DNA from 2 places in the Coprobacillus sp. genome. Region 2 is predicted to be linked to the other one. Evidence: predicted binding sites of a transcription regulator. Region 2 holds the regulator's gene; the other holds the start of a gene.

Region 1 (7,152 bases), on a different contig from region 2:
TTTGTATCACATCAGTATTCTATTGAATTTGCAATGGAAAGTAGCAGTACACAAGCTATTGTGAGAAGTGTTGAAGCAGGTTTAGGAATTTCTACTTTACCATTTATGTTGGTAAAAGATGCAATAGAAGAAAAAAGAGTAAAAGAAATTTTTGTTTCTGAATTAAATATCAAAAGGTCATATCATATTATTTATCATAAAAATAAATATCTCTCTTCATTATCAAAGGATTTTTTTGAAATATGCTTAGACTATGGAAAACAACATGAATTTTTATGATGAAAAGGTCCATAGATCTAATGGTCAGTTCACATAAAGAAAAGAGGCTGTAACAGATAAATAGTTTCTTGAATACAAAAAAGTGATGAGTTTCATCTAGAATTAGGTGAGAAAACACCACTTTTTTGGTATGATTTGATTGTGGAAATCACGACATTAACACAATCAAATTATGGTAATTATAATAGCACATTTCAGTTACCATTACAAATTAATGCTTGTATTCGATAGTGTAAAATTGTTGGGGAGATGAAATAAAAAAAGAAATCCTGTATAATTTAAGTTACCACACATAAATCAGGAGGATTTCTATGTCTATTATTTTATCACACTTTCAACCTATTTCAACCCCTTTTCATTTTTTTGATTCCTCTATATATTCATCTCATAATCCCTTATTATGGGAATCTAATTATCTCAATTTCTCTTCTCAATTGATTCAACAACTTTTTATTGATTATCTTCGCAATATTGATGAATGCTTCTTTCATTCTGATGAAAGAAAGAATTCCTATTACTCTAAAGACAAGCAGCCTAGAACTCTTGTTACTTTATTTGGCACTATAACTTTTACAAGAAGACGCTATACAAATAGGTCAACTGGAAATTCTTTTCATTATATTGATTATCTGCTTGGCATATCTCAATATCAGAGAGTCACAAATCAGGTTGTCTCACAAATCTTTCATAATGTTTCTTGTGATCATGACAGTTACAGAAAAGCTACACAACCCTTTGGATTATCTAAGTCATTTGCCTATTACCAAATCAAAAAGCTGAAAACAGATGTCTTTATGCCATACCTTAATAAACCCATCACTTGTGATAATCTTCATATCGTTGCTGATGAGGATCATATTGCACTTCAGAATAAAAACAAACCAAGGAAAAGGAATTCCATAAATTCATATATGCTTAGACATGTCACTATTTTTACCGAGATTACAAAAATATGTAAAAACAGAAACAAACTGGAAAACAGAATGATTCTTACACAAAGAGCAATATCAAATTTCTTCATATAAGCATTTTTCATAAAGATACGCATAAGTGTTTTTAGGGCTCTAGCATATGTAAAAATTGTTGTGTCTTTCACTTGAAGTGTTTCTTTCATATCTAGAATAAAATTATCCATAGTCTCTTGATTAAAAGATGAGATAGGGGTATTATATTAGGCACAATAAACCTATAAATTGATTTCATACTCTCTTTATAATGTTTTATTGTTCCATCACGCAAGTTCCTAGCTTTACAATATAATAAGTATTCTTCACATCCTTCCTCAAATGTTAAATTTGTTTCTTTTTTCATTGTTAACTTCTTCATAATTGTACCTTTCTTGCGTACAAAAAAACTGCACACATCATCATAGAATTTATCTAAATAACGTGTACAGTTTTAATTTACTCATATAATTTTAAGTAGTTTAAACTTTAAAAAAATATAATTATTTACAAGCTTCTTCAATCGCTACTGCAACAGCTACAGTTGCACCAACCATAGGGTTATTACCCATACCGATTAATCCCATCATTTCTACGTGAGCAGGAACTGATGAAGAACCAGCAAATTGTGCATCACTGTGCATACGTCCCATAGTATCAGTCATACCATAAGAAGCAGGTCCAGCTGCCATATTATCAGGATGTAATGTACGTCCTGTTCCTCCACCTGAAGCAACAGAGAAATATTTTTTACCTTGTTCGATACATTCTTTTTTATAAGTACCAGCTACTGGATGTTGGAAACGAGTAGGGTTAGTAGAGTTACCAGTAATAGAAACATCTACACCTTCTTTATGCATAATTGCAACACCTTCACGAACATCATCAGAACCATAGCAGTTTACTTTTGCTCTCGCTCCATCAGAGTAAGCTGTTCTAGATACTTCTTTAACTTCACCAGTGAAATAATCAAATTCAGTTTCTACATAAGTGAATCCGTTAATTCTTGAGATGATTTTAGCAGCATCTTTTCCTAAACCATTTAAGATAACTCTTAATGGTTTTGTTCTTACTTTATTTGCTTTTTCAGCAATTTTAATTGCTCCTTCAGCAGCAGCGAATGATTCATGTCCAGCTAAGAAACAGAAACATTCAGTGTTTTCATCTAATAACATAGATCCTAAGTTCCCATGACCTAAACCTACTTTACGATCATCAGCAACTGATCCAGGAATACAAAATGATTGTAAACCTACACCAATAGTTTTTGCAGCATCAACTGCTTTTGTATCTCCATTTTTGATTGCCATTGCAGCACCTACAGTGTAAGCCCAGCAAGCATTTTCAAAACAGATTGGTTGTGTTGATTTGACGATATCATATACATCAATACCTTTTTCATCACAAATTGCTTTAGCTTCTTCGATTGATTTGATATCATATTTAGCTAATGCAGCGTTAATTTGATCAATTCTTCTCTCATAACTTTCAAATAATGCCATTTTCGTACCTCCTCATTAATCCTTTCTTGGATCGATGTATTTAGCAGCTTCAGCAAATCTACCATAAGTACCAGTAGCTTCTTTTAAAGCTTCATTTGCATCTTTTCCAGCTTTAATCATATCCATCATTCTTCCAAGACTAATGAATTCATAACCGATGATTTCATTGTTGCTATCTAAAGCAAGTCTGTTTACATAACCTTCAGTTAATTCCAAGTATCTAGGACCTTTTAATTGAGTTGAATAAGATGTACCAACCATACTTCTTAATCCTTTACCTAAATCTTCAAGACCAGCACCTACAGGAAGTCCACCTTCAGAGAAAGCTGATTGAGTACGACCGTAAACAATTTGTAAGAATAATTCTCTCATTGCAGTGTTAATTGCATCACAAACTAAGTCAGTATTTAAACCTTCTAATAAAGTTTTACCAACTAATGCTTCTGAAGCCATAGCTGCAGAGTGAGTCATACCAGAGCATCCGATTGTTTCAATTAATGCTTCTTCGATAATTCCTTCTTTAACGTTTAAAGATAATTTACATGCACCTTGTTGAGGAGCACACCAACCAATACCATGTGTTAATCCAGAAATATCTTTAATTTCTTTTGAATATACCCATTTTCCTTCTTCAGGAATTGGAGCACACCCATGACTAGCACCACGTGTTACGCATTGCATTTCTTCTACTTCATGTGTATAAATCATTTTTTTACTCCTTTCATTTTATAAAATGATTACTGCAAGGATAAAGGAAAATTTAGTTTATTTTCCATTCTCCAGGTGAAGGAATTCACCTACTGTGATTATAAGGCAAAAGGTCTTCAAAGTCAATGAACTCCGAGTATTCCAATGATAAAAAATGTAGAAAAATGACATCAAGAAATAAGCAGAATTTAGGAATATATGAAAAAAGTAGAACTGTTTCATTGACTCTTTGAACTATCTATACTATAATAGTTCAAAATAGAACTAATATGGAGGCAATATGACAGATTTACTAAAAATGATTCATAGTATGAAATCTTTATATGACCATCTCTGTATGGATGTTATGCAAGCATATCACTTAACACGCAGTGAACTTGATATTTTATTATTCTTACATAATAATCCTGAGTTTGATAGTGCTAAAGACATTGTAGAAAAAAGAGGGCTGGTCAAATCACATGCTTCAATGGGAATTGAGAAGCTCATACAAAAGGGTTATCTAAAGACAGTTCAAGATCAAAAAGATAAACGTCGTTATCATCTTTATCTTTTAACTTCAAGTCAACCAATTATTGAAGCCGGTTTAAAAGCACAAAAACGTTTTAATGATATTCTTTTTCAAGGAATTAGTGAAGATGAATTAAAATGTTGGGAAAACATTTTAAGACAAATGAGTTATAATATTATAGATGGGAAGGAAGAGATTTAATGTTTGCATATTTTATTTATATTATTGCAGGAATGGGAGCGGGAATTGGAACGGGATTAGCAGGTCTATCAGCTGCGGCTGTTATTTCACCCATGCTTATTACTTTTTTGGGATTTGATCCTTATGAAGCAGTGGGAATTTCTTTAGCCTCTGATGTTTTGGCATCGGCTATTTCGGCTTATACATATGGAAAAAATAAAAACTTAGATATTAAAAATGGATTGGTTATGTTAGCGAGTGTTTTGGTCTTTACACTGATTGGGAGTTATATTGCTTCATTGGTTCCAGGTGGAACAATGGGTAGTTTTTCGGTTTTTATGACATTATTATTAGGAATTAAATTTATTGTTCGACCAGTCATGACAACAAAGGAAGCACAAGCGGAGAAGACACAAAAAGAGAAAAATATTCAATCATTAATATGTGGCTGTTTCATTGGATTTATTTGTGGGTTTATTGGTGCTGGTGGAGGAATGATGTTATTGTTGATATTAACATCTGTTCTTCAATATGAATTAAAGACAGCAGTAGGAACGAGCGTCTTTATTATGTCATTTACGGCATTTACTGGAGCATGTTCACATTTTGCAATTGGTGGTATGCCAAATATAGAAGCCTTGATTGTTTGTGTAGTTGCAACTTTAGTAGGTGCAAGAATAGCAGCTTTATTTGCTAATAAAGCAGAGCCAAAGAGGTTGAATCAAGCAACAGGAGTTGTTTTAACTGTTTTAGGATTGGCTATGGTCATTACAAATTATATGTAATGACTTTTTCATTTATTGGAAGCGTTTGTCAAATAAGTGGACTGTTGTTATAATGTTAAAGAGGTGAGGATAAATGTTGGTAAAAGAAAAGTTAATGATGAGAGAAGAATTTTCAGAAGTAGATATTGCGATTGCTAATTATGTTTTAGAGCGTGAATATCAATTGAAACAGGATAGTGTCAGAAGAATTGCTCAGGAAACTTATGTATCACCATCTTCAATTATACGATTCTGTCAGAAACTTGGATATGAAGGATATAATGATTTTAGAGATGATTATTTAAAAGAGTTAAAATATTTATCATCACATTTTAAGAATATTGATCCTAATTTTCCCTTTAAAAGAACTGATAAAAATACAGTTGTTGCCAATAAACTAGCAACTCTTTATGAAGAAACAATTCAAGATTGTCTTTCACTTATTCATCATGATTCTCTGCAACAGGCTATCAATATGCTAAATAAAGCAAAGCATATATATATTTGTGCATCTGGTGCTCAAGTAGAGTTAGCTTCAGTTTTTAAGGTGAAGATGATGAAAATAGGAAAAGGTGTTGTGGTTTATTCACATGCTGAAGATATTTACTATCAGGCGTGTTATTGTGAACAGGATAGTTGTTTTATAATGATTTCTTATTCTGGCGAAACTGATAAAATTTTAAAAGTTGCTAAAAAAATCAAAGAAAGAGGGATAGATGGTCTAGCAATGACATCATATGGAAACAATACTTTATCTTCTTTAATTGATTGTTGTTTATATGTTTCTACTAGAGAAAAACTGGTTTCAAACTTAGGAACATTTGGATTAAATATTTGTATTATGTATTTATTAGATGTTTTATATTCCAATTGTTTTAATAGTGATTATGAAAACAATTTAGATAAAAAGATTAAAAATTCTTTGGCCTTTGAGAAATCTGAACGTATTGGTGGTAGACATTCTGATAACCCTATTTTAAAAGAAGAATGAAACAATGTTTTATATGTTCCTAGCTAAGAGAACTTTTTTAAGAAACAATGTGCTTTTTTGTTAGAGTTATCTTGTTTGAAAATATAGGAAATATATAATAAAGAAAAAACAAGGAGAATTATTATGTATTATTTGGGAATTGATATAGGTGGAACTTTTATCAAATATGCTTTAATTCATAAAAATATGAAAGTTATTAAGAAATGGAAAAAAGAAACACAAAAATATGAAACTGTTGAAGCTTTTTATGATTATTTATGTGCTGATATCTATAATCTTAATGAAATTGAATTGATAGGTGTCAGTGCTCCAGGAGTTATTGATGAAACTTCTCAGGTGATGTCTGAAGCAGCTAAAAATGTCAGAATTATGTATAAGACATATGTTAATCAGGAAATAGAAAAAAGATTGCATAAACCCACAGCTACTATTAATGATGCAAAGGCTGCTGGTTTATGTGAATTAAAATTGGGACAAGGGCAAAATACAAAAACGAGTGCTTATGTTTTAATTGGAACTGGAATCGGTGGTTGTTTTTGTGATGAAAATGGTGCTATTCAGGGACATGATTATCTTGCAGGAGAATTATCTTGTTTACCATTTGCAATGATAGATGGTCAAATTGTCAGTGCTTCACGTTATGCCTCGATGTCAGCTTTAATTACTATTTATAATCAGATTGCTAATGAACCTTTACAATATGGAACAGAAATATGTGAAAGATATTTAAATAATGAAGAGAATGCTTTAAAGGCCATGAATCAATGGTGTACAAATATCATCTTTGTTTTGAATACCATCACACTTTGTTATAATCCTGAGGTTATCTGTATTGGTGGGGGAATTTCTGAGGAACAATGGTTTATACAAAAGATTCAAAAAATGTACCAAGAGCTCATTCCTAAACGTTTTGCATCTTTGGTGACAACGAAGATTAAAAGTTGTCAGTATCATAATGATGCCAATCTCTTAGGGGCAGTTCTATATACGATTTCAAATAGAGAATAGTGAAACACTGTTCTTTTTTTATTGTTTTAAAGAGTTGAAATTGAGGAACTCTGTTCAAAGTATTGTAAGAGATATTGTTTATTTAAAGAGATACTATAGAATAGTGGTATCAAAAGGAAAGAAGGAATATTGATATGTCAAAAGGTGTTAAAATTGTAACAATTGGTGGAGGAAGTAGTTATACTCCAGAATTAATGGAGGGATTTATCAAAAGATATGATGAACTTCCAATCAGAGAAATTTGGTTAGTAGATATTGAGGACGG
Region 2 (7,152 bases):
AAAAATAAACATCTTTATACTCCTGAAAATGAATATTGAGTAGTTCTTCTCCATTATATCCAGGTATGTAAAGAACATGTGTCTTTTGGGCATATTGATCAGCTAGTTTTTGAATTCCATCAAGAAAAGGATAACGTAAGATATGCTCCATATCTCCAACTTTGATACGTTTGGAGAAAAATGTATAGTCAGTTTCTTGTATTCTTTCTAAAGAATCACATATTATCCCACGCTTCTTTAACCATTGACGAAAGCCATATAAATATTCATATGATGAAACGATATCACGCATATACGCAGTTTCATTTTGATAAATTATATTAAAAAAAGTGTTTATAAAATCAATATCGCGCAATATTCTCACCTCTCTGTGACCTATTATACACTAAATATCCATAAATATGTAGAAAAAGACGAAGTATCTCAAATTCAAATTGAACTGAAGTATTTCAGATTTATTCTCTAAAAAGACTAAAGAACAACTCTATTCTTTAGTCTTATAGATCATTTAAAATTTTAAATTTCTAGGTGTTCTTGGGAATGGTTCTACATCTCGAATGTTTTGCATACCAGTCAAATACATTAAGAAACGATCAAATCCTAATCCAAAGCCAGCATGTTTACAGCCACCATATCTACGTAAATCCATATACCATTGTAAACCATCCTTCGCCATTCCTTTTTCTTCCATGATTCTTTCCAAAACATCATATCTCTCTTCACGTTGACTTCCACCAACCAACTCACCAATTCCTGGAACAAGCAAGTCACAAGCAGCAACAGTCTTATTATCATCATTTAAGCGCATATAGAAAGCTTTGATTTCTTTAGGATAGTCTGTTAAGAAAACAGGACCTCCAATAACTTGTTCACAAATATAGCGTTCATGTTCACTATTTAAATCCATACCCCATTTGACTTCATTTTCAAATTTAACATCAGCTTTTTCTAATATTTCAACAGCTTCTGTATATGTCATTCGTTTGAAATCACTATTACGAACATGTGTTATACGTTCAATACACTCTTTATCAATCATTTGTGCAAAGAACTTCATTTCTTCAGGAGCATTCTCTAAAACATAATCAATACAGAATTTGACCATATCCTCAATTAAATCCATATCATCTTCTAAATCAGCAAAAGCAATTTCAGGTTCAATCATCCAAAATTCACTTGCATGACGTGATGTATTTGAATTTTCAGCTCTAAATGCTGGTCCAAAAGTATAAACATCTCTAAATGCCATACAGAAAGCTTCAACATGTAATTGACCAGTGACTGTCAAGAAAGCTTCTTTACCAAAGAAATCTTTATCAAAATCAGTATTATCAATCGTTGTTGCTCTAAACATTTCTCCAGCACCTTCACCATCATTTCCAGTAATTAATGGTGTATGCACATAAACAAATCCCTGTGATTGAAAAAATTCATGAATGGCCATTGATAATACACTGCGTAATCTAAATATTGCATAGAATGTGTTTGCTCTTGGTCTTAAATGTGGAATTTCTCTCATATACTCAAAAGAATGTCTTTTCTTTTGTAATGGAAAATCATCATCACAAGCACCCTCTACAACAATTTGTGTAGCCTCTATTTCAAAAGGCTGCTTACTCTCTGGCGTTAACTTGAATTTACCTAATACACGTATAGCACTTCCTGTACTAATGTGTTTAATTGTATCATAATCTTCTAAAGTTTCCTTCAGATAAACAATTTGACAATTTCTAAAATAAGTTCCATCATTCAAAGCCAAAAAACCAACTTTTCCATTATCCCTATTTGTACGTACCCAACCATCTAATTCTACATACTCCAAGCTTTCTGTTTCGAACTCTGCACCTGACATCACCATTTCATAGAGTTCTCTTACTGTCATAAATTCAAACATCTTTCTTCCTCCTTTGTATAATATAAAAAGCCATTCCTGTTAAGGAACGACTTATATCGCGGTACCATCCTCATTCATAATCTCTCAATTATGCACTCTGAAGCTTTAACGCAGCCTAACGGGATAGTCTACTCTTATTTCTCCTATCCTGCTCATTGAGTGTTCCATATTTTTGATATCTACTTTGCTTACACCATCCAAAGTTCGCTTAAGATACTGATAAAAATATGTTCTCAAATCATTGCTTATTAGTATTATTAACACCTTTTGATGAATATTTCAATACTTTTTCATAATTATTCATCATTTGCATGCATTTTTAAGACAAGTTCTTGAATTGCTACAACAACATCGACAGTTTGCACCACAACATCATCATGAACGGTAAAATGGCTATGTGTGAAATCTACAATCCCCTTAACACCTAATGCCATTAAACGATCAACTGTTTCTTGAACCTGATCACTAATTGCCAAAATAGCAATCTTACATCCTTCTGGAAATGTTTTCTCCAAATCATCAATATGATTTAATTTGACTCCAAAGCGTTCTCCTACTTTATTTTGATCTTGATCATAACAGCAAACAATCTTTCCAACTGTATATTGCCATCTATTATATTTTAAAATTGCACTTCCCAAATTCCCTACACCAATCAATATAATAGATTCATCTAATCCTAATCCTAGAACATTATTTAAAATATTAATGATTTCTTTTGTATCATAACCAATACCTCTTTTTCCTAAAGATTCTTTATCAGTTAAAAAACCAAAATCTCTACGAATTGTTGTGTCTAAAATTCCAGTTGCTTCACTCAATTCACTAGATAAAAAATGTTCTTTTCCTTCATGTTGCATATTGCGCAACGCCTTAAGATATCTAGGGAAACGTGACATCGTTGCCTTTGATATTTTTTGATGTTTATTTACCATATTATTCACCAATACTTTCTTCTTCTAAATCATATGACGGTTTGACACTTAAGTCAAGAGACGAGAATTGCTGATGTTCATACATCACTCTGGCTGCTGAAGCTATCATAGCAGCATTATCAGTACAATAGGCCATTGGTGGAAATAAAACTTTTATTGGACTATCAGCAGTTAATTTCTTCCTTAATCCTCTATTTGCACTCACACCACCTGCCACTATAATCTCTTTCACTTGATAATCTTTAGCAGCCTTTATTGTTTTAGATACCAATACATCTAAAGCAACTTCCTGAAACGAACACGCCAAATCAGCAGGAACAATATCTTCACCACGTTGAGCAGCATTATGACATAAGTTAATTACTGCTGACTTTAATCCACTAAATGAGAAATTATATGAATCATCATTTAATGGTAATGGTAAATCATATGTGTGTTGACCACTAGCAGCCATTTTATCAATAACTGGTCCCCCAGGATATGGCAAGTGTAAAACTCTGCCCGCTTTATCATATGCTTCACCAATTGCATCATCTAAAGTTTGGCCAATGACTTCAAAAGAAAATTCACTTTTCATATAAACAAGTTCACTATGTCCTCCACTTACAACCAGACATAGACAAGGGTATTCAATATCTTCGACCAATTCATTGGCATAAATATGTCCAGCAATATGATGAACACCAATAAACGGTTTATGATAAGCCAAAGCCAATGTTTTTGCAGCCTGCATTCCAACATGTAAAGACCCAACTAATCCAGGTCCTTTTGTAACAGCAATTGCATCTATATCATTCATATTAACATCAGCTTCGTTTAAAGCTGTTTTTAAAACAGTTGAAACACATTCGACATGCATACGACTTGCGATTTCTGGTACAACTCCACCATATAAACGATGTGTATCAATTTGTGATGCGACAACATTACATAACAATTCTCGCTTGTCTTTTAAAATAGCTACTGACATTTCATCACAACTTGATTCAATTGCAAGTATTAAACTCATTCTTGTCCCTCCAATCTTTTGACCATTAAATAAGCATCTTCATGATTATCTTGATAATAATTTTTACGTATTGCCTGATTTTCAAAGCCCAGACCTTTATATAAAGAAATAGCTTTATGATTGGAAACACGCACTTCTAAACTCATAACTTCACAACCTTGAGAAACTGCTAAGGCAAGCATCTCTTCCATTAATAGTCTCCCATAACCTTGCCCCTGATAATCAGGATCAATTCCTACTGTTGTAATCTGCGATTGTTCATACATAATCCAAACACCTACATACCCAACAATCTGCTCATCTACTTCTAAAACAAAATTATATGAAAATTGATTTTCTAAAATTTCGTACATGAAATCCGAAACATCCCAAGTTGATGTAAAAAGAATATGTTCTAACTCAACAATTCTCTCTAAATCATTTATATCCATTGCTCTTATAAGCATATTTGTTTTGCCTCAACATCTTTTAAATAGCAAGGAACTAACGCATCTACATTTTCAATAGGTTCAATTTTTTGTGATAACTCATAAAGATTCTGTCCTAAATTAACCTCAGCCAAAGGAAGTTTAACAACTTCACATTGTCCTACAACCTGATATCCTTCATAAGTTTTCATAAATTCATCAAAATCTTTAATCGCAAGCAACTGTTCTTCACCTAACGCCTGACCATTCTGATAAGCACAAACAAAAACTTTCTGACTTCGTGCATCAATGACTGATACACATGTCTTCAATCCCGCATAAGCTGCCAAAGAAGATATAACTTTTATATGAATTGATGAAACCACACTCAATGTTTTGGCTATTGTCATTGCAACTCTGACACCAGTATAAGATCCTGGTCCTTTTGTAATAATCATTTCATCAATATCTAATAATTGAAGTTGATGTTTCTTAAGCAAAGATGACAAATAAGGTATAGCATTTTCTGACTGTCTCTTTGACCCAAGTTCTTGAACCATTTCTAAACATTGTCCATCTCGATACAACGCCACCATTAAATACTGATTAGATGTATCCATAATCAAGCTTGTCATAACTTCAACTCCTCTACTATATTTTGATATTGAGCTCCATTTGCTTGAAAAGCAAAAGTTCGTGATTCATCATCATTTTTGGTAATTGTAATGTCTAGTCTTTCTTGTGGTAATATGTCTTGAATATAAATAGGCCATTCAACAACACATACCCCTTCATCTTCAAACATTTCTTCAAAACCTAATTCTTCATTTTGACCTTCTAAACGATAAGCATCGAAATGATATAACGGAAGATTCCCTTGATATATCTTAACAATTGTAAATGTTGGAGAATTAATAATCTTTTGAATTCCTAATCCTTTTCCAATCCCTTTTGTAAAGGTTGTCTTCCCAGCTCCCAAATCACCTTCTAAAGTCAATATTGCTCCTGGGAATAAATATGACGCTAATTTTTCACCAAAATCAATCATGTCTTGTTGATTTACAAATGTTAACATAGTCTTCCTCCTATCTATTGTGGACTTGTTCTTGATAAATATGATACCAATGTTCAGCAAACCCTGGTCTAAATGGTCCTGACATATTCATAGCCATCTGAATCAATACATCTAACTGTTCATTTAAGATACGATCTAATTGCTCACCATAATTCATTATTGCCTTATGCTGACGATATTCTTCTTCATCTAAGATTTTATATTTATAATCTGGAAAAACCTTTAAATCTAAATCATAATCTATGTACTTCAATGCTTCACCATCATATAGAGTTGGTGAGGCAATATTACAATAAAAATGAACCCCATTCTTACGAATCATGCATATAACATTATACCATCGATTCTTGGGAAAATAACAGATTGCTGGTTCCCTTGTATACCATTTTCTTCCATCAGACTCTGTTACCAATGTTCTATTATTAATAACAATAAAATGTTGATCCGTTTCTTCAAGAACAAACCCTTTATTCCAGCAACGATGTATACTTCCATCATGTTTATAACAATGAATCAATACATCTTTTCTTTCTAAGCGTTTATTCATAAACCTACCTCTTTCTACAACATTAATATTATACACAAAATAGAGCGAATTTGAAAGGCTTATTATCATCAAGAAAGAAAGTTAAAAAGAAAACTGAGCACTCTGTCCATTTTTACAAAATACTCAGTTTTTATTTTAGTTCAATTTTAAAACTTTATTTAATCTTGGATATATAACTATAAATAATACAAAACAAACAACAAGTGTTCCTAAATTATAAGGAATATTATACGTTAAATTTCCTTGAAGTGGTGTTTGAAAAGCAAACCAACCAGCCAATAAATGAGAAATTGTTTTTATAATCATAATAATGACCATTCCCCAAGGTATATCCATTCCTTTAAAATGCCACAATGGGAAAATCCCACAAAGACCAACTAAGGCCATCGGTAAAACATAATCAAAGAATAGAGATGCTATTCCATAATAAGTTGCTAATCCGAGAACAAATTGAGCACCCAAACAAACCAAAGCTGTAATGAGACCACGAATTGGTCCAAGTAAATATGATGCTAAAAATAAAGCAATTAATGAAAACGCAATATTTCCTCCATGAGGCATTTCCGTTATTTTTGTCATTGGTTCTAACACCAATTGAATGGCAACAAACATTGCCATATAAACCATGTATTTGATTTTTGTGTTCTGTGTATTCATTTTTCTTCCTCCCTTATTCATACATCGGGAGCCAACAAATAAAAAAGCTTTCTCACGAGCGTAAGAAAGCAAAAAAATCCTATTTGCACTCTCTACGCTGGCATTACCCAGTTCAGATGGTAAGGGATAAGGTTAACAACCTCTCTCAGCAAAATGCACCCCTGGCTCGACAATATTATAGCGCATTATATAAATAATTCAAGACTTTTTCTTCACCTATCCATATTCTAACAAGTCAGTTCCTACTCATTTACAAAACATTCTTTTTCTTTTCTTTCTTATATCTTGTTTTGTTATATTTTTCACGTATTTTTTCCTAGTTTTTTTTATATTTAATGCTATAATAAAGAGGAATTAAGGGAGGAAGATACAAATGTCAAAAGTTATTGCGGTGAACGCTGGTAGTTCATCATTAAAATTCCAATTATTCGAAATGGATAATGAAACAGTTATCACTTCAGGAGTTATTGAAAGAATTGGTATGGAAGATTCAATTTTCACAATTAAGTATAATGGTGAAAAAGATGTTCGTACTTTAGCAATTCCAACTCATAAAGAAGCTGTTCATTTATTATTAGATACATTAATTGAGAAACAAATCGTTTCTTCATTAGATGAAATCAAAGGT

The links. The regulator Rex, encoded in region 2, represses fermentation and respiration genes when NADH is low (regulators of the CRP and FNR family bind a similar motif). The targets are predictions, from matches to a motif close to GTGAANNNNTTCAC.
Region 1: a site for Rex is predicted at 3,509-3,522, ahead of AC5M21_RS06955 (iron-sulfur cluster assembly scaffold protein). Genes of this name have one in related genera too.

What each region holds. Positions count from the first base shown of each region.
Region 1 is NZ_CFJNYH010000015.1:24,326-31,477, reverse strand. Features, by position in the region: gene AC5M21_RS06970 (LysR family transcriptional regulator) at 1-279, shown strand, start outside; gene AC5M21_RS06965 (UPF0236 family transposase-like protein) at 591-1,304, shown strand; gene AC5M21_RS06960 (GGGtGRT protein) at 1,727-2,725, opposite strand; gene AC5M21_RS06955 (iron-sulfur cluster assembly scaffold protein) at 2,741-3,433, opposite strand; gene AC5M21_RS06950 (MarR family winged helix-turn-helix transcriptional regulator) at 3,714-4,145, shown strand; gene AC5M21_RS06945 (sulfite exporter TauE/SafE family protein) at 4,145-4,909, shown strand; gene AC5M21_RS06940 (MurR/RpiR family transcriptional regulator) at 4,983-5,879, shown strand; gene AC5M21_RS06935 (ROK family protein) at 6,003-6,887, shown strand; gene AC5M21_RS06930 (6-phospho-beta-glucosidase) at 7,022-7,152, shown strand, end outside.
Region 2 is NZ_CFJNYH010000037.1:11,842-18,993, reverse strand. Features, by position in the region: gene AC5M21_RS12540 (metallophosphoesterase family protein) at 1-364, opposite strand, end outside; gene asnS (asparagine--tRNA ligase) at 509-1,894, opposite strand; T-box leader at 1,934-2,145, opposite strand; gene AC5M21_RS12530 (redox-sensing transcriptional repressor Rex) at 2,191-2,829, opposite strand; gene tsaD (tRNA (adenosine(37)-N6)-threonylcarbamoyltransferase complex transferase subunit TsaD) at 2,831-3,838, opposite strand; gene rimI (ribosomal protein S18-alanine N-acetyltransferase) at 3,835-4,284, opposite strand; gene tsaB (tRNA (adenosine(37)-N6)-threonylcarbamoyltransferase complex dimerization subunit type 1 TsaB) at 4,275-4,880, opposite strand; gene tsaE (tRNA (adenosine(37)-N6)-threonylcarbamoyltransferase complex ATPase subunit type 1 TsaE) at 4,877-5,320, opposite strand; gene AC5M21_RS12505 (DUF402 domain-containing protein) at 5,331-5,867, opposite strand; gene AC5M21_RS12500 (energy-coupled thiamine transporter ThiT) at 6,003-6,524, opposite strand; TPP riboswitch at 6,596-6,697, opposite strand; gene AC5M21_RS12495 (acetate/propionate family kinase) at 6,898-7,152, shown strand, end outside.